DNA from 3 places in the Streptomyces sp. R818 genome. Region 1 is predicted to be linked to each of the others. Evidence: riboswitches for the same ligand, from Rfam matches in the RefSeq annotation. Region 1 holds a riboswitch; each other region holds the start of a gene.
The links. Region 1 has a riboswitch for cyclic di-AMP ahead of N5I75_RS17560 (transglycosylase family protein). Riboswitches for the same ligand answer to the same signal wherever they lie in the genome.

Region 1 (7,655 bases):
TGGGCGCGGTGGGCTCGGTCTGGGGCGGGGGCGTTTCCATGCCTGTCTTTCACTTTGTGGGGCGGGGTGACGGTGGTGGTCAGTTCGCGCGGTCGGCCTTGTCGACGCCGTCCCAGACGTTCGAGTACCAGGGGCGGTCGGCCGCGCCCTGCTCGTCCCGGCCGTCCTCGGTGGCGCGCGGGTCGGGCACCACGTACCCGGTCTCCCCGGGCATGACCATGTGCAGCCGCTCGCGGATCCGCTGCTCGGCGTACGCGTCGTCCTGCCAGCGCGCCTTCTCGTCGCGCAGCCGCTCGACGCGGTCCTTCGCCTCCTGCTGCTTGCGCTGCAGGTCCGCGATCTCGCCGCGCTGGGACACGTACTGCCTCATCGGGTAGGCGAGGGCGACCACGAGGGTGCAGACGACGAGGGCGAGCAGGGCCGCGCGCCCGGTGAGCCGGGAGCGGCGGGCCTGGCGCTTGTTCTGCGAGCGGTAGACGCGCTCGGCCGTCTGCTCGCCGAGCACGCGCAGGCGGGTGGCGGTGGAGAAGCGGGCCGAATCGCTCTGGCCTCTGCTCCGTACCTTTCCCGGCATTCGCCTGTCGCCTCCCCGTTCCAGCCGTCCGGCTGCCTACGTGCGTACGTCCCCGCACACGGTACGGGACCGAGTGCGGGGACGTACGGAACTGCGGCGCCGGGGACGGTCAGCCCTTGAAGCGGGGGAAGGCCGAGCGGCCGGCGTAGACCGCCGCGTCGTCCAGGATCTCCTCGATGCGCAGGAGCTGGTTGTACTTGGCGACGCGCTCGGAGCGGGCCGGGGCGCCGGTCTTGATCTGACCGCAGTTGGTGGCGACGGCGAGGTCGGCGATGGTGACGTCCTCGGTCTCACCGGAGCGGTGCGACATCATGCACTTGAAGCCGTTGCGCTGGGCCAGCTCGACGGCGTCCAGGGTCTCGGTCAGCGAACCGATCTGGTTGACCTTGACGAGCAGGGCGTTGGCCGAGTTCTCCTCGATGCCGCGGGCCAGGCGCTCCGGGTTGGTGACGAACAGGTCGTCGCCGACGAGCTGCACCTTGTCGCCGAGCTTCTCGGTGATGGTGTTCCAGCCGGCCCAGTCGTCCTCGAACAGCGGGTCCTCGATGGAGACGAGCGGGTACGCGTCGACCAGCTCGGCGTAGTACTCGGTCATCTCGGCGGCCGAGCGCTGCTTGCCCTCGAACTCGTACACGCCGTCCTTGTAGAACTCGGAGGCGGCGACGTCGAGCGCGAGCGCGACCTGCTGGCCGGGGACGTAACCGGCCTCCTTGATCGCCTCGAGGATGAGGTCGAGCGCGGCGCGGTTCGACTCCAGGTTCGGGGCGAAGCCGCCCTCGTCGCCGAGGCCGGTGGACAGGCCCTTGGTCTTCAGCACCTTCTTGAGGGTGTGGTAGACCTCGGTGCCCCAGCGCAGCGCCTCGGAGAAGGACTCCGCGCCGATCGGGGCGATCATGAACTCCTGGATGTCGACGTTGGAGTCGGCGTGCGACCCGCCGTTCAGGATGTTCATCATCGGGACGGGCAGCAGGTGCGCGTTCGGACCGCCCAGGTAGCGGAAGAGCGGCAGGTCGCTGGCCTCGGACGCGGCGTGCGCGACGGCGAGGGAGACGCCCAGGATGGCGTTGGCGCCGAGCGAGCCCTTGTTGTCGGTGGCGTCCAGGTCGAACATCGCCTGGTCGATCAGGCGCTGCTCGGTGGCGTCGTAGCCGACCAGCTCCGGGCCGATCTGCTCGATGACGGCGAGGACGGCCTTCTCGACGCCCTTGCCCTGGTAACGGTTGGGGTCACCGTCACGGAGTTCGATGGCCTCGAAGGCACCGGTGGAGGCGCCCGACGGGACAGCAGCACGACCCGTGCTGCCGTCGTCGAGGCCGACCTCGACCTCGACCGTGGGGTTGCCTCGGGAGTCCAGGATTTCCCGGGCTACGACGACGTCGATGGACGGCACGAGCATCTCCTTCTGGGATGTGACACAACTGTGCGGACGGCGTGGCCCGCACCCTGAGCCTAACCGGCCCAGGGGCATCAGCCAGTCGACCGCCCGTGTTGTGGACAACGCCGATAGCGAAATGTTTCTTAACGGAACAAAGACGGCGACCCCCGTTCCGCCGCGCAGATGCGGCGGAACGGGGGTCGCCGGAGCGAGCGGCCGTTGCGAGCGCCGGCCCGGCATCCGCCGATGCCGAGTCGTCGTGCTCCAAGGGTCTTACTTGAGGTGCAGCTGCTGACCCGGGTAGATCAGGTCGGCGTCGGCGACGATGTCCTTGTTGAGCTTGAACACCTTCTGCCAGTTGGTGCCGTGCGCCTCGGCGATCTTGCTGAGGGTGTCGCCGGTGACGACCTTGTACTCGCCGTCGCCCTTCTCGACCTTCTTGCCGGTCGGGGTGGTGACGGTGTCCTTCTTGGTCTCCTGCTGCGGCTGAGCCTGCTGCTGCGGCTGCTGACGCGGCTGCGAGCGGGTCGTCGTCGAGGACTCCGAGCGCTCCTGCTGCTGCGGCTGCTGCGAGGACTGCGACTCGACCGGAGCGGAGTTGCCGGTGGAGGCGCCGGACAGGCCCACACCGCAGCTCGGCCAGGCACCCTTGCCCTGCGAGGCGAGGACCTTCTCGGCGACCGATATCTGCTGCGCCTTGGACGCCTGGTCGGCGGAGGACGCGTAGGCGGTGCCTCCGTACGCGGCCCACGTCGAGGCGGAGAACTGCAGACCGCCGTAGTAGCCGTTGCCGGTGTTGATCGACCAGTTGCCGCCGGACTCGCAGGAGGCGACCTGGTCCCACTCGGAGGTGGAGGCGGCGGAGGCGCCCGTGGCACCCATCAGCGGAACGGCGACGGCGGCACCGGCGACACCGGCGAGCGTGGCGACACGGACGGCCTTGGACGGGCGGCGGTGCTTGCCCTTGCTGGAAAGCAGCATGAAGGAATCCCCTCACCGACGCCTACGAGGTGAGCTGTCGGGTGCGGACCAGTGAGTGTCCGGCGCGCAACCTAGTGCGCGGCTTAACCCCAAGCCGGTTTCCCGGCACTTACCTTGGGTCCCCCGCTCCTGCCTACGGCGCTTACGCGTCGACTGTTCCCGTACGGACGTTGGCAGGATTCGGCGTGACGTCCGTCGGGGCCCGCTGTGGCGAGCGGTGACGACGTTAAGCAGTCGATCCGCCCGATTTCAAAGACGATCAGGGTGTTTGAGACTCATGTCTCACTCTCGCAAAAGCGGACATAGGCGCCTCAACCCGCCCCAATTTTCAGTTACTTTTCATCCGTTTCGAGGCCAAGATCCAGACTCTGACCAGGAAGGATGAGGTCCGGATCGGCGCCGACCGTCTTCTTGTTGAGGTCATAGAGGGCATTCCACCCTCCGTCGATGTTCTGCGCGTCCGCGATGTCCGTCAGGTTGTCGCCGGAGCGGACCGTGTACGCGGCCTCGGAGCGGACTTCCTCGCGGGAGGCGTGACGACCCTCACTCTGGCGGGAGACGGCGGTGTCGTCGGCGGCGCGGTCGCCGCGGTGGCGGCCGGCGGAGGACGCGTCCGGGTCGACGGTGGAAGTGGCGTCCGTCTGGCCGGACTTGCCCGAGTTGTCACCTTCGGCGGTGCCGCTCGGCTCGTCGCCCGCCTTGTCACCGCGGGTATCGGCGGTGGCTCCGGCCGACGGGGTGTCAGACGCGGCGGGCGTCCCACCGTCCTCGGAGCCGGATCCGTCGCCGCCGACCGCGCTCGACTCATCGGCGCCGGACGCGTCACTCGCGCCCGAGTCCTGGTGACTCTTCTCTCTTGTGGAGTCCGAGGAGTCTGCGGAGTCCGACGCGTCCGAAGAGCCCGACGTGTCCGAGGAGCCGGACGAACTCGACGAGGCCGACGCATCCGAGGAGCGCGCCGAGCCGGAGGCGTCCGGCGGCGACTGGGCGAGGCCGGACGGGCGCGGCGAGGCGCTCACCCCCGGGTCCACCTCGGCCGCGTCGTCGCTCTGCGTCAGACCGGCCACGAGGGAGCAGCTCGGCCAGACGCCGGGCCCCTTGGCCTGGAGCGCCTTCTCGGCGACGGCTATCTGCTGCGATCTGCTGGCCTCGTCGGCGCTCGGGGCGTAGTCGAGGCCCCCGTACTGCTCCCACGTCTCCTGCGACACCTGCAGTCCGCCGTAGTAGCCGTCCCCCGCGTCGAGGCTCCACTGCCCGCCGGACTCGCACTCGGCGAGCTTGTCCCAGGTGGTGGCGGAGGCGGCGTTCGCGCCGGTCGCCGCGAGCAGCGGGATCGCGATGGCGCTGCCGGTGACACCGGCGGCGACGACCAGAGCGGGGGCCTGACGAGGGCGACGGTGACGACCGTTCCCGGAGAGCATGCGGTTGCCTTTCGCGAGACTGATGCAGCACGCGACAGGAGTGGCGGGAGTGGTGCCGGTTGTGCCTGTGTCGCGATGACTGGTGAACGTAGCGGGACTCGAACGCTTGTCACAAGTCGATGCAGCGTAGATCACGTGAAAGTCACGAAGTTGAGAAACTGTCAGGTTCAGTGGGTGTGCGCCCGGGTGCGCTCGGGGGTGAACTGCACTGGCAGCGTGCGCAGTCCGCGCATGATGAGCCCGCCGCGCCAGCGCAGTTCGGCCGGGTCCTCGGCGAGCCGGAGGTCCGGAAGACGCGTCAGGAGCGTTGCCAGGGCGGCCTGTCCCTCCAGGCGGGCGAGGGGCGCGCCGAGGCAGTAGTGGATGCCGTGGCCGTAGCCGAGGTGCTGGTTGTCGCGGCGGGAGAGGTCGAGCGTGTCGGGCTCCGCGAACCGCGCCGGGTCGCGGTCGGCGGCGGCGAGGACGACGAGAACCGGGTCGCCGGTGGCGATGGACTGTCCGCCGATGGTGAGGGGTTCGGTCGCGAACCGCCAGGTCGCCAGCTCGACGGGGCCGTCGAAGCGGAGCAACTCCTCGACGGCGGTGGCGAGGAGAGCGGTGTCGTTCACGGCAAGGCCGCGTTGCAGTCGCTCACGTTGCTCCGGGTGCGTGAGCAGGGCATACGTCCCGTTGCCGATGAGGTTGACCGTGGTTTCGAAACCCGCGAACAGCAGGATGAAAGCCATGGCCGCTGCCTCGTTCTCGGTGAGGTGCTCGCCGTGGTCGGAGGCGCGGATCAGGCCGGAGATGAGGTCGTCACCGGGCTCCTGGCGCTTGCGGTGGATCAACTCGGCCAGGTAGCCGCGCATCTTCTTCACCGACCGGGCGACGCCGCCGCGCGGTCCGCCCCCGTGCCGGATCATCATGCCCGCCCAGTCCCGGAAGTCGTCCTGGTCCTCGCGCGGGACGCCGAGCAGGTCGCAGATGGCGTAGATGGGGAGCGGGAAGGCGAAGTCGTGGATCAGGTCGGCCTCGCCCTTCGCCGCGAACCGGTCGATGAGGTCGTCCGTCAGCTCCTGCACCCGGGGTGCGAATTCGGCCACCGTACGCGGGGTGAACGCCTTCGAGACGAGGCGGCGGAGGCGGGTGTGGTCCGGGGGGTCGATGTTGAGCAGGTGCGTCATCAGATCGGCCTTGCGCTCGCCCGGGATGCCCGTCTTGCCTTTGGCGTGCGAGGGCTCGTCGTGATGGGCCGGGTTCTTGCTGAGCCGCTGGTCGGCAAGGGCCTGCCGGGCGTCCGCGTACCGCGTGACCAGCCACGCCTCGACCCCGCTCGGCAGCGTGGTGCGGTGCACGGGCGCGTGCTCACGCAGCCAGGCGTAGGCGGGATACGGGTCGCTGGCGAACTCCCAGGTGAAGAGTTCCGGCATGTCGGCGTGGGCGGGGCTTTCGGTCACCTTCCGACGGTATCCGGAGCGGGTGACCTAGCCGTACGCAAGGGGGCCGCGCTGGGGGCCGCGCTGGAAGCCGCCCCCTACTCCTCCCCCACCCCCTCCGCGACACGCACCGCCGCGCGGTACGTCCTCGCCGCCGCCCTGAGTGCCGTCTCCGGGTCCACGCCCTCCGCCTCCGCGCGCAGCGCCAGGGCGAGGAGTTCGTAGCCGATGCCCGCGCCGGTCGGGAGCGGGACGTCCAGGCCCGCCGTACGGACGCGGGAGCCGAGTTTCGCGGCGAGGGCGAGGCCGGGCTGGCCCACCGGGACGCCGTCGGTGACCGAGGCGCGGCGCTTGGCCTCGCCCTTCTTGCGGAGCCAGATCTCCCGCACCTCCTCCGGCGTCGACGCGCTCTCGTCGCCGAAGACGTGCGGGTGGCGGTGGATGAGTTTGGTGACGATGCCACCGGCGACGTCGTCCACGGAGAAGGGCTCGTCGGGGTCCTCCTCCGCGATGCGGGCGTGGAAGACGACCTGGAGGAGGACGTCGCCGAGCTCCTCGCGCAGCTCCGTACGGTCGTCCGTCTCGATCGCCTCGACCAGCTCGTAGGCCTCCTCGATCGCGTACTTCGCCAGTTCCTCGTGGGTGCGCTGCGACGACCAGGGGCACTCGCGGCGGATGCGGTCCATGACCTGGACGAGGTCGAGGAGGCGGGCGCCGGGGAGGTCGTAGGAGCCGGGGAGGAGTTCCAGGGACGGCATCCGCTCGCGGCCGGAGCCCGCCAGCGCGGCGAGGCCGTCCGTGAGGCGGCGGTCGCCCTCGGCCGTCGTGAGGACGACCACCGTGCGGTCGCCGTCGGCGCAGAGGTCGACGAGGTCGCGGGCCGACAGGGGCGCCGTCGCGAGCGTGACCTCGACGCCCGCCTCCTTCAGGTACGGCAGCTGCGGGTGCGCGGCGTCGGCGCACAGCACCGCGTCGGCACCCCGCAGCACCTCCCACGCCGGCCAGGAAAGGAGTCCGGGGGCGACCCGGTGGCTCGTGGTGAGCAGGACGATGCGGCCCGCCGCGTCGTCCAGCCCGGCGGCGGCGTCCATCTCTCGATCGTTCACGTTCACCACTCGAACGTAACGCAGGGAGCGGGGGTGCCTACGCCGTCTGCTGGGCCGACGGCGGCTCCTGGCGCGTGACCTGCTTCAGCCACGGCGTCTTCGACTCGACGAGGCGGCTGCGCGGGGAGACCTCCCAGGCGCCGTAGCGCGGGTTCAGGTCGACGTTCAGCTCCTTGGACGCCTTGCCGATCGCCTTCCAGAACGCGGTCTGGCCCTCCTGCGTCTGCATGTCGGCGCCGAGCGCGGTGGCGAGCTTCTGCGCCTCGATCTCGGTGCGCAGACTTTCGGTCAGCCGTTTCGGCGGCACGTTGTACTGCGCCAGCCAGCCGGTCTCCAACTGCTGCGCGCCGCCCGCCCGTTGTTCCAGGCCGGCCCGCATGTCCTGCATCTCCTTGCGGGTGACGGTGACGCCCGCGTCGGTGGCGGCGCGGTGCAGGACCCGGTCGAGGACCATGGTGTGCAGCGTGTTGCGGGTCAGGCCGCCGGATTTGGCGATGGCCTGCTCGTACTCGGCGCTGTCCTTCGTGGCGGCCTGCTGGGCGTCCCGCACCTCGTTGACCCGGGTCTCGAGCTGGGCGACGGTGATGCGCTGGCCGCCGACGACGGCCGCGGCGCCGGGATGCGCCTCGTTCCCGCAGGCGGTCAGGGCGGGAACCGCGGCGATGGCGGCGGCGGACAGGACGAGCGCGGTACGGCGACGGCTGCTGGTGCGGCGGTGCAAGGTGAGCCTCCCTGCGGCGAGTTTGTGCGTCGGTGCACAAAGTCCGTGATCGATGGTAGGAG
Region 2 (7,655 bases), on a different contig from region 1:
CGGTCGCGCGCCACCTCGCCGAGGCGTCCGGCGCCGAGATCCGGTACGGGGCGGACATCGTCCGGATCGACCGGCGGCCCTCGCTGGGCGTCGCCGTGCGGACCGCCGCCGGGGACGTCGTGCGCGGCCAGGTCCTGGTGAACTGCGCGGGGCTCCAGTGCGACCAGGTCGCCCGGCTGACCGGGGACGATCCCGGGATGCGCATCGTGCCCTTCCGCGGGGAGTACTTCGACCTGGCCAGACCCGAGCTGGTGCGCGGCCTCGTCTACCCGGTGCCCGACCCGGCGTTCCCCTTCCTCGGGGTCCATCTGACGCGCGGCATCGAGGGCTCCGTCCACGTCGGGCCGAACGCGGTACCGGCGCTGGCCCGCGAGGGCTACGACTGGACCACCGTCCGCCCCCGCGAGCTGGCGGGGACGCTCGCCTGGCCCGGCTCGTGGCGGATCGCGCGGCGCCACTGGCGGTACGGGGCGGGCGAGCTGCGGCGCTCGGCGTCCAAGCGGGCCTTCACCGACGCGGTGCGGCGCCTCGTGCCCGCCGTCACCCCTGAGGACCTGGTGGCCTCGCCCGCCGGGGTGCGCGCGCAGGCGGTCCTGCGGGACGGCACGCTCGTCGACGACTTCCTGATACGCGAAGGCGCCCGCACGGTCCATGTGCTGAACGCACCGTCGCCCGCCGCGACCGCGTCCCTGCCCATCGGCAGAGAGGTGGCCCGGCGAGCGCTCGCCGCACTGAGCGCCGCCTAGGTCCGGTCACGGACGTGCCCCCAGGCGGGGCCGGCCGCCGAAGACTCCGACCAAGCCTGGGGCCGGTCACAGGGGCGGTCCGGCCCCAGGCGCCGGTCGCAGGGCGGACCGGCCCCAAGCGCCGGTCACAGAGGTGGACCGGGCGGAGCCGCCGGGGCATCGAGCGCACCTGGCGCCGGTCGTGGCGGGTGCACCGGGTGGGCCCCCGAGGACACCGACCACACCTGGGGCCGGCCGCAGGGGCGAACCGCACGGGGCCTCCGAGCGCGCCGACCACGTAAAATCGCCCCACTGTGTCTGAGTCCGAGAACCCCCAGAACCCCGCCCCGCCCGCGCGCCCGAACGAGCCGCGGTTTCCGGACGGGCCCAAGCCCGACCCCGCCGGGTCGCACTTCGAGCGGCGCATCCGCAGCTTTCAGCCGCGCCGCAGCCGGGTCACCACCGCGCAGGCCGACGCGTTGCAGCGGCTGTGGCCGAAGTGGGGCCTCGACATCGACGGACAGCGGGTGCTCGACCTGGCGGAGATGTTCCCGGGCGTCGACCGCGTCGTCCTGGAGATCGGCTTCGGCATGGGTGAGGCGACCGCGCAGATGGCCGCCGACGACCCGACGACCGGCATCCTCGCCGTGGACGTCCACACCCCGGGCCAGGGCAACCTCCTCGGCCTCGCCGACCGCGGCGGCATGACCAACGTACGGGTGGCCAACGGCGACGCGATCATCCTGCTGCGCGCGATGCTGCCCGACGCGAGCCTCGACGGGCTGCGCGTCTTCTTCCCCGACCCGTGGCCGAAGAAGCGGCACAACAAGCGGCGCCTCATCCAGCCCGAGTTCCTCACCCAGGTCGCGGCCCCGCTCAAGCCCGGCGCCCTCGTGCACTGCGCGACGGACTGGGAGGAGTACGCAGAGCAGATGCTGGACGTGCTCACCGCCCACCCCGACTACGAGAACACGCAGGCGGACGGCGGGTACGCGCCGCGGCCCGGCTTCCGGCCGCTGACCCGGTTCGAGGGTCAGGGCCTGAAGAAGGGGCATGTGGTGCACGACCTGCTGTTCAGGCGGCGCTGAACACAGGCCCCGTCGCGGCGCCGCGCATCCCTCGTTAGGGTCAATGAGTGGCCTCGTACCCCAGCAGTCCGCCGCACCAGGACCACGCCCACGGCCCCCGGCCGCACGGCGCGGTCCCGCATCCGCGCTGGTGGGAACGGAAAGGTGTACGGGCCACGGCACTGGCCACGCTGCTCGCGGTCTCCGGCGCCGTCATCGCGGCGCTCGTCCGCGAGCAGACCGGCACCGAAGGGTTCCTGGTCGGGCTCGGTCTGGCCCTGGTCCCCGTACCGCTGCTGATAGCCGCGTTCCGCTGGCTGGACCGGGTGCAGCCCGGGCCCTGGCGGAACCTGGTCTTCTCCTTCGCCTGGGGGGCCTGCGCGGCGGCCCTGATAGCGATCGTGGCGAACAGTTTCGCGACCCGGTGGATAGAGACCGCCACCGCCGACCCGACCGGCGCCGACACCCTCGGCGCCACCGTCATAGCGCCCATAGTCGAGGAGAGCGCCAAGGCCGCCGCCGTGCTGCTCGTCTTCCTCTTCCGCAGACGGGACTTCACCGGCGTCGTCGACGGCGTCGTCATCGCCGGGGTCACCGCGACCGGCTTCGCCTTCACCGAGAACATCCTCTACCTGGGCAACGCCTTCGGCACCGACCAGCTCACCGGCACGGGCCCCGGCCTCAGCTCCGTCACGGCGGCGACCTTCTTCGTCCGCGTCGTGATGTCACCCTTCGCGCATCCGCTCTTCACCGTGCTGACCGGCATCGGCTTCGGGATCGCCGCCGTCCTCGCACCCGAGCGCGGCAAGGTCCGCCGCATCCTGCTGCCGCTCGCCGGACTGCTCGTCGCCATGGCCATGCACGCCTTCTGGAACGGCTCGTCGTCCTTCGGCGAGTACGGCTTCTTCGCTGTGTACGCGGCTTTCATGGTTCCGGTCTTCGGCCTGGTCACCTGGCTCGCGATCTACCTGCGCCACCGCGAACTGCGCACCATGCGGACCGAACTCGTGCTCTACGTGGGCGCGGGGTGGCTGGCCCCGCCCGAGCCCTTCGCCCTCGGCTCGCTCAAGGCGCGCCGCCTGGCCAGGGAGTTCGCCGCGCACTACGGCGGCAAGGAGGCGGAGCGCGCGGTCACCGAGTACGAGGCGTACGCGACCTCGCTCGCGCTCCTGCGCCACCGCGCCCGCAAGGGCGGGGCCGGCGCCGACTTCGCCGTACGGGAGCGGGAGCTGCTCGACGCGCTGTGGGAGCGGCGCGGCTACGCGCGCGCGGCACTGGCGTACGCCTCCCAGGTCGCCGCCCCCATGTGGCGCCCGCCGGTGTACGCGGCCCCGATGGCATCCGGCGCCGCGTATCCCCCGTACCGCCACTGAGGTCCGTACCGCCACTGAGGCATCCGGGGCGGAGGCCGACGTCTCAGGCCGACGCGTCCGTGAGGCGGGCAATCTCCTCGTCCGTGAGGGTCAGGTCCGCCACCGCGAGCAGCGCGGGCAGCTGCTCGACCGTGCGCGCGGACGCGATCGGCGCGGCCACGGTGGGCCGCGCGGCGAGCCAGGCCAGGGCGACGGTGGCGATCTCGGCGCCGTGCTCCTGCGCGATCTCGTCGAGGGCGGTGAGGACCTTCTGGCCGCGCTCGGTCTCCAGGTGCTTGGCGGCGCCGCCCGCGCGCTGGCTGTCCACCTGGACGCCGGGCCGGTACTTGCCGGTCAGGAAGCCGGAGGCGAGCGCGTAGTACGGGACGGCGGCGAGCCCGGCGCGCGAAGCGATGTCCTGGCGGCGGCCCTCGTAGGTGTCGCGGGAGACGAGGTTGTAGTGCGGCTGGATGGCGACGTAGCGGGCGACGCCCTCGCGGTCGGAGAAGTCGAGGGACTCCTGGAGGCGGTCCGGCGAGATGTTCGAGACGGCGATCTCGCGCACCTTGCCCGCCGTCACCAGCTCGTCGAGCGCGCCGATGATCTCCTCGACGGGGATCGACTCGTCGTCGTCGAAGTGCGTGTAGTACAGGTCGATGTGGTCGGTGCCGAGGCGGCCGAGGGAGGCGTCGGCGGCGGCCTTGATGTTGGCGGCGTGCAGGCCCTTGAAGTCGGGGTGGCGGGCGACCTTGGTGGCGATGACGACGTCGTCGCGGTTGCCCCGCGCCCTGAGCCACTTGCCGATGATCGTCTCCGACTCGCCGCCGTGGTTGCCCTCGATCCAGGCGGAGTACGAGTCGGCCGTGTCGATGAAGTTGCCGCCGCCGGCGGTGTAGGCGTCGAGCACCTCGAAGGAGGTGGCCTCGTCGGCGGTCCAGCCGAACACGTTGCCGCCGAGGGCGAGCGGGAAGACCTCCAGGTCGGAGGCGCCGAGCTTGCGCAGGGGAGAAGAAGTCATGCCGTCATTCAACGCCCCTGCGGAAGCGGGTGTTCCGTCAGGCGCGCATCAGAGTGCCAGACCCTTGCCGCGCAGCCAGGCCGCCGGGTCGACGCCGGTCGCGTCCCCGCCGGGGTGGACCTCCAGGTGGAGGTGGTCGCCGGTGACGTTGCCGGTGGCGCCGACGCGGCCGATGACGTCGCCGGTGGAGACCTTCTGGCCGACGCTGACGTTGAGCGAGGACTGGTGGCAGAACCACAGCTCGGTGCCGTCGTCGAGGGTGAGGATCGTGCGGTAGCCGTACGCGCCCGCCCAGCCGGCCTCGGTGATGGTGCCGCCGTGGATGGCGTAGATCGGCGTGCCGGTGGGGGCGGCGAAGTCCAGGCCCGTGTGGTAGCCGGAGGACCAGAGCGAGCCGGGCTGTCCGAAGGTGCCGGTCAGCGTGTAGGAGGCGACGGGGAGCTTGTAGCTCTTGGCCAGCTTGGCGAGGCGCTCGGCCTCGGCCTTCTTCTTGGCCTCCTCCTCCGCCTTCTTCTTCTCGGCGGCGGCCTTGGCCTCGGCCTTCTCCCGCTTCGCTGCGGCTTCCTCGGCGGCCTTCTTCGCGGCGGCCTCCTCGGCGGCGGCCTGCGCCTTGGCGTCGGCGGCGTCCTGCTGCGTCTCGGCCTGCTGCATGATGCGGGCGCGCAGCGCCTCGCCGGCGTCCGACTGCCCGCCGCTCATGGCGGTGAGGGGCGCGGCCTCCGCGGCTTCGGCAGGGGCGTCGTCGGCCATCAGCGCGCTCACGCCGGGCAGCGACTTCGCCTCCGGCAGGGCGTCCGTGACCGCCGAGAGGTCGGGCATGGATATCTGGACGGCGGGCTTGCCGCCCTGCGCGGTGGCGATGCCGCCCGCGCCGACGGCGGCGATCACGCCGACGCCGAGGACCGTGGAGCTGCGCGCGAGGCCGCCGCGCTGCCGGGCCACGCGGTGCTTGCCGCGGACGGGGCGGACGGACTCCTCGGTGGGGTTCCACTCCTCGAAGCTCGTGCGCGGGGCGGCGTAGTCGCCGTCGGCCGGCTGGGCGGGGTACCCGGAGAGTTCGGGGGCAGGACGGTTCGACGCCACGGGGGCGCTCTCCTTTCCTTCCTTCTCGCCTACCGGGTTAGCTGACGGGTTCGGAGCAGGAAGGTCTCCTACGAGCACGGTCCGGCGCCCGGAAAGCGTCGGAACGATGCCTGATTCACCCCAAGTTGGTGGTTCCCCGGCTCCCTTGCGGGATTAGGCGCGTGCGCACGGAGCCGTCGCTTGTGACGGCTGGGACGACCGCGCTGCGTTATCGAACGTTAATAGACAGCGGACAGTAATTCCAAGCCGTTCTAGCCCCGTTAAACCTGACAGTTTCTGACGTAGTGTCAATTGTTATGCGCAGCGACGCCGTTCGGTCACCCCTGGTGATGTCGATCAAGAACAGCGGTCAGGGACGGCGTACGGCGAGCAGCGCCATGTCGTCGCTGGCGCCGCCCCCGGTGTGCAGGCGCACCTCGTCGGCGAGCGTCACGAGGAGCTCGTCGGGCCCCGGGAAGACGCGTCCGGCGAGCCGGGCCGCCGGATCGTAGAAGACCCCCTTCGTGTCGCGCGCCTCGGAGAGCCCGTCCGTGTAGAGCAGCAGCGTCGCCGCGGGCGGGAACTCCGCCTCGGTCGCCCGGTCCGGCCAGGAGCCGAGCTCGCCGAGGCCGAGCGGGAGCGCCGCCTCGGCGGGGCTGATCACCCGGACCTGCCCGTCGCCGTGCAGCACGATCGGCTCGGGGTGGCCGCGGTTGAGGACGCGCAGGAGGTCGCCGCCGTGCGGGATCTCCGCGAGCACGGCGGTGGTGAACCCCTCGAAGTCGTCGATGCCGCGCCGCCGCGACCCCTCCCGGGCCAGCGCCCGCTCCAGGCGCTGGGCGACCGCCTCCAGGCTGTCCTCCTGCTCGGCGGCCTCCCGGAACGCCCCGATGACGACGGCGACGGCGGCGACCGCGCCCATGCCCTTGCCGCGGACGTCGCCCACGACTATCCGTACGCCGTGCGGGGTGTCCTGCACCGCGTACAGATCGCCGCCGATGAACGCGTCGGCCTGCGCCGCCTCGTACCGCGCCGCGATGGCGAGGCCGCCGATCCGTCCGGCCGGCCGCGGCAGCACCGCGGACTGGGCCGCCGCCGCGATCTGCCGCGCGGACGCCAGCTCCTCGTCGCTGCGCCGCTTGATCCGGTTGAGGAAACAGGCCAGGACGCAGACGGTGGCGACGGTCGCCATCTCCGTCCAGACGCCGCTGTGGAACGCCGTGTATCGGAGGTGTACGGCGACGATGGCGCCGATCGAGGCGACCCCGGCCGCGATGGTGCTGCCCAGCGAAAAGAACGGCGCGGCGACCAGCGGCGCCGCGCTGAAGAGGGGCGAGCCCGCGAACCCGGACGGCGTGCAGTACTCGTAGACCGCGCCGCCGATGATCAGCAGCAGGGGCAGGATGCGCAGGAAGAAGGGCGTGCCGGGGGCGTCCGCCGGATGCCTGTGCCGCCCTCCTCGCTGCCCCACCACGTGTCTCCTGCCGTCCGCGCCCGCTGTCCGGCGTCTCACCAAAGGGTTCCCGGGGAGGGGGCCGGGGGGCGACCGGTACTGCTCCGTCCGGGTCAGCCGCGGAATCGGGGCGGGACGCGCCGGGAAACGGAACGAGGCCGGAATCTCGGAAGATTCCGGCCTCGGCCTTCAGTAGCGGGGACAGGATTTGAACCTGCGACCTCTGGGTTATGAGCCCAGCGAGCTACCGAGCTGCTCCACCCCGCGTCGGTGAACACCACACTACGCCATCAGGGACGACGAATGCCAATCGCACCCGTGTCCGGCGCCTCGGGAGTGGCGTTAAGAGGACATGACCTCAACTCGACGAGTCCTCACCGCTGCCCTCCTCGCCGTCGGTGCCACGGCGATCGTGGCCCCTGCGGCGCAGGCCGACACCACGCCCCAGGCGGCGGGCAACATGATCTCCCCGACCGCGATGCTGGACGCGGTCACCACCATGGCCATCCCGGCCGAGCACCGCCGCGAGGTGCCGCGCACCGCCGAGCAGCTCCAGGGCATCCACCAGCTGAACAAGCTGAACGAGCTGCACCAGATCACGGACCTGGTGGCGCCGGTCACCGGCCTGCTCAGCGCGTAGCGGCACCCGCACCAGATATCCGGAAACGCCTGAGGGGCGGTTGCCTGACGCAGCCGCCCCTCAGGTGTGTCCGCGCCACAACAAAGTTGGGCCGCCCAAGTGGGCGGCCCAACGCGTGCGGCGTGCGGATCAGCCGTTGCCGTTTCCGTTGCTGGAGAGGATCGGAATGTCCTCCAGGATGTGCGACAGCGCCTCGTCGCCCTTGCGCTGCGACGAGTTCTCGACGCACTGCTGGTTCTGCGGGGACGTCAGGATGTCCTGGACACCGACGTTGACCAGACCCACGACGTTCTGGATGTCCGCCTTGGCGGGCAGACCGATGCAGGGCTTGTTGAGGG
Region 3 (7,655 bases), on a different contig from region 1:
AGGCGAACGGGGAGCAGCGCTCGCCCCACACCGGGTCGAAGAGCACCCGTACGCCGTCGATCTCCACGAGGACGCTGGAGTGGCCCATCCAGGTGACGCGCAGCCCGCTCGCGGCGGGTTTCGCCAGGTCGGCGAGGGTGGTGGCGTGGACGGGGACGGTGCCCGTCGGGGCGCGCCTGGCCCGCTCCTCCTTCTGGAAGTAGAGCTTCGCGAAGTCGAGCATCGAACCGTCGGGCTTGGTGCGGGTGCCCTCCGGGTTCTGGAACTGCCCGTCGGCGAAATTCGGCGACCTGCGGATCCGTGCAAGGCGGGCGCCCGTGGCCTCGGCGCCGAAGGCTGCGGGCTGCAGGGAGCGCAGCCCGGGAGTCAGGGAACGTGGCACAGCGCCTCCCGTTGATCGATCAGGGTGTTCCATTATGTGCCGCGGGCACGGAGGTCAGGAGGCGGACTCCAGATGCGCCTTGATGAGGTGCGGGTCCAGGAAGCCCTTGGCCGTCACGCGGTCCCCGGAGGACTCGCCGCGCAGCCTGCGCCCGATCCACGGCACCAGGAACTCGCGGGCCCAGTGGATGTCGTCGCGGCGCACCGCGAACGTGCCGCGCGGCGGGAGGAGCGGCCACGCCTGCTCGGGGTCGGCGGGCACGTCGAGGCCGAGCGCCTGGGCGGCGCGCAGGGCGACGCGGGTGTGGCCCTCGGCGGAGAGGTGCAGACGGTCCTCGTCCCAGGCCCTGCGGTCCTGCACGGACTTGAGGGACCACAGGTCGAGCACGGGGCAGCCGTAGCGGTCGGCGATGGCGCGTACGTGCATGTTGTACGTGGCGATCTTGCCGCGCAGGTGCTTGAGGACGGCCACGTCGCGGGTGTCGAAGCCGGTGGCGACCATGACGGTCCCGGCGGCGTCGGCGAGCCGGGCGACGGCCTTCTCGAACCGCTCGGCCACGTCGTCCGGGTCGGTGCCGGGCCGGATGATGTCGTTGCCGCCCGCGACGATCGTGACGAGGTCCGGGGCGAGCTCGACGGCCTTCGGGACCTGGTCGGCGACGATCTGGTCGATGAGTTTGCCGCGTACGGCGAGGTTCGCGTAACTGAAGGTGTCCTCGGGAACGCGGTCGTCGAGGAGGACGGCGAGCCGGTCGGCCCACCCGACGAAGGACCCGTCGGGGCCGGGGTCGCCGACGCCCTCGGTGAAGCTGTCCCCCACGGCCGCGAAGGACCGAATCGTTCCGCCGGCCGCTCCGCTGATCGTCGCGCTGACCGTTCCGCCGCTGAGTGCTCTCGATTCGTTTGCCACGACCACACATCTTTCACCTTCGGGTGTGACCTACGCGATCGTAACCAGGGGTTGACGAGGGGTGAGAAAACACACTCGGCGCCCGGGGAATAACCCCGGGCGCCGAAGAACACGCAGGTGCGGTGGTGTCAGATGCTGACGCCGTGGCCGCGCAGGTAGGCGACCGGGTCCACGTCGGAGCCGTAGTTCGGGGACGTGCGGATCTCGAAGTGCAGGTGCGGCCCGGTGACGTTGCCGGTCGAGCCGGACAGGCCGATCTGCTGGCCGGCGGTCACGGTCTGCCGGCGGAGACGCCGAGGGACGACATGTGGGCGTACTGCGAGTAGTGGCCGTCGGCGTGCTGGATGACGACCTCGTTGCCGTACGCGCCGTCCCAGCCGGCCGAGACGACGGTGCCCGGGCCGACGGCCTTGATGGCGGTGCCGGTGGGCACGACGAAGTCGGTGCCGGTGTGGTAGCCGCTGGACCACATCGAGCCGGAGGCGTGGTAGGCCGTGCCGGTCGAGCCGTCGACGGGCTTGACCCAGCCGGAGCTGTTCGTGGTCGTGCTCGTGGCGGTCGTGGTGGAGGCCTTCTGCCCGGCGCCGTTCAGCGTGAGCTTCATGCCGGGCTTGATGCGGTTCGCGTCCGAGCCGACGACGCTCTTGTTGGCCTCGTACAGCTTCTTCCAGCCGCCGTCGACCTTCTGCACGTCGGCGATCTTGGAGAGCGTGTCACCGGACTTGACCGTGTAGGTCTGCGCGGTGGTGTCGCCGGTCGCCGCGTGGGCGCCGGCGGCGCCGATCAGCGGCAGGGCGAGCGCGGCCCCGCCGGCCGAGACGACGGCGGCGGCGCGGGTGATGCGCTGGGTCTTCGAGCGACGGTGCTTTCCCTGAGCGGGCATGCCGGTCTTCCTCTCCGTCGCCTACGAGGTGAGCTGTCGGGTTCGGGCTGGAGCTGCCCGGCCGCGCCCCGGTGCACGGGACACGGCTTCACCCCTAGCCGCATGGGGGAATTCCCTGGCGGCGTTCTGCCTGTGGGTCCCCCGCTCCTGCCGTCACGGGTCGTTGTACGGGAATCCGGGCGGCGGCAGGATTAGGCGTTCCGTCCGGAGTGAATGGTGACCGTAATGCAGTGGCAAAGGCGGCGACAAACAGCGAATTCGCCGGAGGGCCCGATTTCTTGATCGTCTAAGGGTTTCCTGTGTCACCCAGCGTCAATGGGGGACCTTTTCCGCCGTTGCGCCGCTTAGGAATTCCGCAGAATGCAATGCCGGTTGATCGCCACGGACGGTCACGGTTATGAGCCTGCTCACCCTTCCCGTCGGGGTGTGCCTCGCGGGCCGTGTCGTATCGTCTGACCGGCGCCCGCTGACACGAGCAACGCGGGCGCATTCGACCCGGGAGGAGCCCCCGTGACGCAGCACGTCCCGTCCACCGAGCCCGAGCTGACCGGAGTGCGCAACTTCCGTGACGTGGGCGGCCTTCCGACCGTGGACGGCCGGCGCGTGCGTCCGGGTGTGCTCTACCGCAGCGGCCACCTCGCCCACGCCACCGCCGAGGACGCCGCGTTCCTCGCCGGGCTGAACCTGCACACAATCTTCGACTTCCGCAACGACGCGGACCGGCGCCTCGACGGCGCCGACGTCGAACTGCCCGGCGTGCGCAATGTGAACCTGCCGCTGACCGACCCGGCGGACGGCGCCGAGTTCTGGAAGATGGTGCGCGACGGGAACATAGACCAGCTGCGTTCCCTGCTCTCCGAGGGCCGCGCGGCCAATCGCATGATCACCTCGTACCGCGCGATCATCTCCGGGCGCACCGCCGAGCACAGCCGCGTCCTGCACGCGCTCGCCGAGGACAGCGTGCCCGCGCTCATGCACTGCGCGGCGGGCAAGGACCGCGCGGGTCTGTCGATCGCCGTGACACTGCTCGCGGTCGGCGTCGAGCGGGACGCCATCGAGGCGGACTACCTGGAGTCGAACGCCAAGCACCGCCGCTACAAGGTGCGGCGCAGCGGCACCACGGCCGACACCTACTCCCCCGAGGTCATGGAGCTGCTCGGCCCGCTCTTCGACGCCCGCGCCGACTATCTGCGCGCGGCGTTCGAGACCATCGAGGAGACCTGGGGCACGACGGACCGCTACTTCGAGGAGGGGCTCGGGTTCGGCGCGGCCGACCGCGACCGGCTGCGCGAGCGCCTCCTCGACTGAGAAGAGCCCCTACTGGTTCGCGCCCAGCGTGAAGAGCATGTAGATGAAGGCGGCCAGGGCGTGGCCCGCGAAGACGTAGACGAGGACCCGCACCCAGATGCCGCGGGGCAGCTTGTCCTCGATGTTCCGGTTCTCAGCCATGTCAGACCTCTCGGGCCTCTCGGGTCGGGCCGGCCGCCGGGCCGAGGCACAGCGCGGCGGTGGGGCTCTGCAACAGGGTGTGGACGAAGAGGAGCTCGGCCCCGCCCCGGTCCGCGGCGGCGATCCGGTGCGGGGTGAGCGAGTCGAAGTGGGCGCTGTCACCGGGTTCCAGCCGGTAGGACGTGTCGCCGAGGCGCAGGTCGAGCCGGCCTTCGAGGGCGTAGAGCCACTCCTCGCCGGGGTGGACGCGGACGATGTCGCCCTGCGAGCCGTACGGCACGTGGACCCGCAGGGCCTGCATGCCGCGCCCCGGGGAACCGGCCTGGAAGTAGGTCCAGCCGCCGGCCTCGGTGGCCTCCATGGCGTCGGCACGGACCACGGCGTCACGGTCGGCGGGGGTCTCGCCCAGGAGTTCGGAGACCGTCGTACCGTAGATGCGGGCGAGCGCGAGCAGCATCGGCAGCGACGGCTGGCGCCGGCCCGTCTCCAGGCGGGACAGATGCGCGGGTGAGAGCCCCGCGGAGCGGGCGGCGGCCTCCAGGGTGAGGGCCGCGCGGCGGCGCAGGGCGCGCAGCTGGGGTGCGACGGCGGGCAGCTCGGCGGGGGCCGGAGCCTCCTCCGGCAGGGCAGGGCTCATACTCCGATTGAGCCAGAGCCCTGCCCGAGAGGCAAATTTCTTGCCTCAGAGACAAACTCGCCTTTGAAACAGACCGTGCAGGGCACCGGCTACCTGTTGGCGACCGCCTGCTTGATCAGTGTCCTGCCGAAGTCCCACATCAGGCCACCGCCGCTGTGCGCGTCGTCCATCACAGCCGTGAACGCCTCCACGAAGCGGTCGACGTCGGCCTCGTCGATCACCAGTGGCGGGATCAGCTTGATCACTTCGAGGTGGTCGCCGGAGACCTGCGTCAGGATGCGGTGCTTCTGGAGCAGCGGCACGACCACCATCTGCGCGAACAGGCCCTTGCGCGCGGCCTGGAGCATGGCCCAGCGGCTGCGCAGCTTGAGCGACTTGGGCCGGCCGAACTCGATGCCGATCATGAGGCCGCGCCCGCGCACGTCGCTCAGCAGCTCGTACCGGTCGATCAGCGCGGTGAGCTTGGCGGCGAGCAGTTCGCCCATCACGCGCGCGTGGGCCACCGTCTCCTCGTCCTCCATGACGGAGAGGACGGCGAGGCCCGCCGCCATGGCCTGCGCGTTGGCGCCGAAGCTCGCGGAGTGGACCAGGACGCGGTCCATGGACGAGTAGACCTTCTTGAAGATCCAGTCCTTGCCGATGGTCGCGCCGACGGGCACATAGCCGCCGGAGAGCGCCTTCGCCACGCAGACGAGGTCGGGCTCGACGCCGTCCTCGTGCTGGTAGGCGTAGAAGTCGCCGGTGCGGCCGAGCCCGGTCTGCACCTCGTCGGCGATGAGCAGCGCCTTGTGCTTGTGGAGCAGCTCCTGTGCGGCGCGCAGGTAGCCGGGCGGTGCCTCGTGCACGCCCTTGCCCTGGATCGGCTCGACGATGAGCCCGGCGACATCGCCCTTCTTCAGCTCCTTCGCCAGGGCGTCGAGGTCGCCGAGCGGCACGGCCGTGTCGGGCAGCAGCGGCGCGAACCCGTCGCGGAAGCCGTCCTCGCCGTTGACCGAGAGCGATCCCGTGGTCAGGCCGTGGAAGGCGTGCGCGCAGTACAGGACGCGCGGCTTGCCGGTGGCGTAGCGGGCGAACTTGAGCGCGGTCTCGACCGCCTCGGTGCCGCTGTTGCCGAAGAAGACGCGGTCCAGGTGCGGGCTGTGGGTGAGCAGCTTCTCGGCGAGCAGGCCGGGCAGCGGCTGGCAGTCGAACCGGGTGAGGTCGGCGAGCGAGGCGTCGAGCACGTCGTGCAGCGCCTTGCGCACGACCGGGTGGTGGCGGCCGAGGCCCATGACGCCGAACCCGGCGAGCATGTCCAGGTAGTCGTTGCCGTCCGCGTCCCAGAAGTGCGCGCCTTCGGCCCGCTCGTACACCTTGTCGAAGCCGATGGTGTGGAGCATCTTCGGCAGCTGGTGGTTGAGGTGCCTGGTGTGCAGCTCGTACCGTTCGCCGCCGCGCTCGGCGAGGAGCTTGCCGAGGTCGAACTCCTTGGTCATACGTGGTTCTCCTTGCCGGCCTGTGCTGACGTGCTGGCCTTCGGGTTCAAGCTCGTACTGATGCGACCGGCGATCTCGACCGGGGTCAGGCCGATGTCCGCGAGCACCTCGCCCCGTTTCGCGTGGCCCAGGAACTGCTCGGGTATGCCGAACCGCCGTACGGGCACGTCGACGTCGGCGTCGCCGAGAGCGAGCGCGACGGCCGAACCGACGCCCGCCGCACGGGAGTTGTCCTCGACGACGGCGACGAGGTCGTGCGCGGCGGCGAGCGGCGCGAGGTCCGGGTCGACCGGCTTGACCCACCGGGGGTCCACGACCGTGCAGGCGATGCCGCGCGCTTCGAGGAGTTCGGCGGCCCGGAGGCTGACCGGGGCCATCACGCCGACGGAGACGAGCAGCACGCGCGCGTGCTCGGCCCGGTGCAGGACGTCGATGCCGCCGACCCGGTCGACGGCGGGCACCGGCGCCCCCACGGACTCCTTGGGGAAGCGCAGCAGGGTCGGGGCGTCGTCGACGGCGACGGCCTCGCGCAGCTGCGCGCGGAGCTGGTCGGCGTCGCGCGGCGCGGCGATCCGCAGGCCGGGGACGACCTGGAGGACGGACATGTCCCACATGCCGTTGTGCGAGGCGCCGTCGACGCCGGTCACCCCGGCCCGGTCGAGCACGAAGGTGACGCCGCAGCGGTGCAGGGCGACGTCCATGAGGAGCTGGTCGAAGGCGCGGTTGAGGAAGGTCGCGTAGACGGCGACCACCGGGTGCAGGCCGCCCGTCGCGAGCCCCGCGGCGGAGACGGCGGCGTGCTGCTCGGCGATCCCGACGTCCCAGACGCGGCCCGGGAACTCCTGCGCGAACTTCGTCAGGCCCACCGGGTGCAGCATGGCCGCGGTGATCGCGACGACGTCCTCGCGCTCCCGGCCGATCCTCGCGATCTCCTCGCCGAAGACCGAGGTCCAGGACGGACCGTTGGAGGGGGCGAGCGGTTCGCAGGTCAGCGGGTCCATGACGCCGACGGTGTGGAAGCGGTCGGCGTCGTCGGCGAGCGCGGGCTCGTAGCCGCGGCCCTTCTCGGTCAGGCAGTGCACGAGGACGGGGCCGTGGAAGCGCTTGGCACGGCGCAGCGCGGACTCCATGGCGCCCACGTCGTGCCCGTCGATCGGCCCCACGTACTTCAGGCCGAGGTCCTCGAACATGCCCTGCGGGTTGAACGCGTCCTTGAACCCCTTCTTCGCGCCGTGCAGGGACTCGTACACCGTGGGGCCGACCACGGGCGTGCGCAGGAGGACGTCCTTGCCCCAGGCGAGGACCCTCTCGTAGCCGTCGGTGGTGCGCAGGGTGGCCAGGTGGTTGGCGAGGCCGCCGATGGTGGGCGCGTAACTGCGCTCGTTGTCGTTGACGACAATGATCAGCGGGCGGTCCTTGGCGGCGGCGATGTTGTTGAGCGCCTCCCAGGCCATGCCGCCGGTGAGCGCGCCGTCGCCGATGACGGCGACGACGTGGCCGCGCTCCCCCTGGACCTGGCGCGCCTTGGCGAGGCCGTCGGCCCAGCCGAGGGCGGTGGAGGCGTGGCTGTTCTCGACGATGTCGTGCTCGGACTCCTCGCGCGAGGGGTAGCCGGAGAGGCCGCCCTTGCCGCGCAGCTTGGAGAAGTCCTGCCGTCCTGTCAGGAGTTTGTGCACGTAGCTCTGGTGGCCGGTGTCCCAGACCAGCTTGTCGACGGGCGACTCGAAGACCCGGTGCAGTGCGATGGTCAGCTCCACCACGCCCAGGTTGGGTCCGAGGTGGCCGCCGGTCCTGGCGACCGCGTGGACCAGGAACTCCCTGATCTCGGCAGCCAGTTCGCCGAGCTCTTCCTCGCTCAGCGCCTTCAGGTCGCGCGGCCCCCGGATCGTCTCCAGAATCGTCACGTTCGAGCCCCCTTCC

Region 2: linked by a shared signal. The riboswitch ahead of N5I75_RS26485 (M23 family metallopeptidase) and the one ahead of N5I75_RS17560 (transglycosylase family protein) in region 1 are both predicted to bind cyclic di-AMP.
Region 3: linked by a shared signal. The riboswitch ahead of N5I75_RS26385 (M23 family metallopeptidase) and the one ahead of N5I75_RS17560 (transglycosylase family protein) in region 1 are both predicted to bind cyclic di-AMP.

The regions. Positions count from the first base shown of each region.
Region 1 is NZ_JAOCNE010000006.1:256,973-264,627, reverse strand. Features, by position in the region: gene N5I75_RS17575 (DUF501 domain-containing protein) at 1-40, opposite strand, end outside; gene N5I75_RS17570 (FtsB family cell division protein) at 80-574, opposite strand; gene eno (phosphopyruvate hydratase) at 684-1,964, opposite strand; gene N5I75_RS17560 (transglycosylase family protein) at 2,223-2,930, opposite strand; cyclic di-AMP (ydaO/yuaA leader) riboswitch at 2,935-3,081, opposite strand; gene N5I75_RS17555 (transglycosylase family protein) at 3,263-4,351, opposite strand; gene N5I75_RS17550 (cytochrome P450 family protein) at 4,519-5,760, opposite strand; gene N5I75_RS17545 (nucleoside triphosphate pyrophosphohydrolase) at 5,865-6,857, opposite strand; gene N5I75_RS17540 (SurA N-terminal domain-containing protein) at 6,910-7,593, opposite strand.
Region 2 is NZ_JAOCNE010000012.1:23,982-31,636, forward strand. Features, by position in the region: gene lhgO (L-2-hydroxyglutarate oxidase) at 1-746, shown strand, start outside; gene trmB (tRNA (guanosine(46)-N7)-methyltransferase TrmB) at 1,040-1,813, shown strand; gene N5I75_RS26475 (PrsW family intramembrane metalloprotease) at 1,861-3,165, shown strand; gene N5I75_RS26480 (aldo/keto reductase) at 3,209-4,162, opposite strand; gene N5I75_RS26485 (M23 family metallopeptidase) at 4,211-5,245, opposite strand; cyclic di-AMP (ydaO/yuaA leader) riboswitch at 5,257-5,415, opposite strand; gene N5I75_RS26490 (PP2C family protein-serine/threonine phosphatase) at 5,595-6,695, opposite strand; tRNA gene N5I75_RS26495 (tRNA-Met) at 6,871-6,944, opposite strand; gene N5I75_RS26500 (hypothetical protein) at 7,030-7,317, shown strand; gene N5I75_RS26505 (rodlin) at 7,447-7,655, opposite strand, start outside.
Region 3 is NZ_JAOCNE010000011.1:377,915-385,569, reverse strand. Features, by position in the region: partial or broken gene N5I75_RS26395 (MBL fold metallo-hydrolase) at 1-415, opposite strand, end outside; gene N5I75_RS26390 (SGNH/GDSL hydrolase family protein) at 437-1,243, opposite strand; partial or broken gene N5I75_RS26385 (M23 family metallopeptidase) at 1,420-2,174, opposite strand; cyclic di-AMP (ydaO/yuaA leader) riboswitch at 2,180-2,366, opposite strand; gene N5I75_RS26380 (tyrosine-protein phosphatase) at 2,685-3,482, shown strand; gene N5I75_RS26375 (DUF6126 family protein) at 3,492-3,623, opposite strand; gene N5I75_RS26370 (helix-turn-helix domain-containing protein) at 3,625-4,260, opposite strand; gene N5I75_RS26365 (aspartate aminotransferase family protein) at 4,350-5,735, opposite strand; gene dxs (1-deoxy-D-xylulose-5-phosphate synthase) at 5,732-7,639, opposite strand.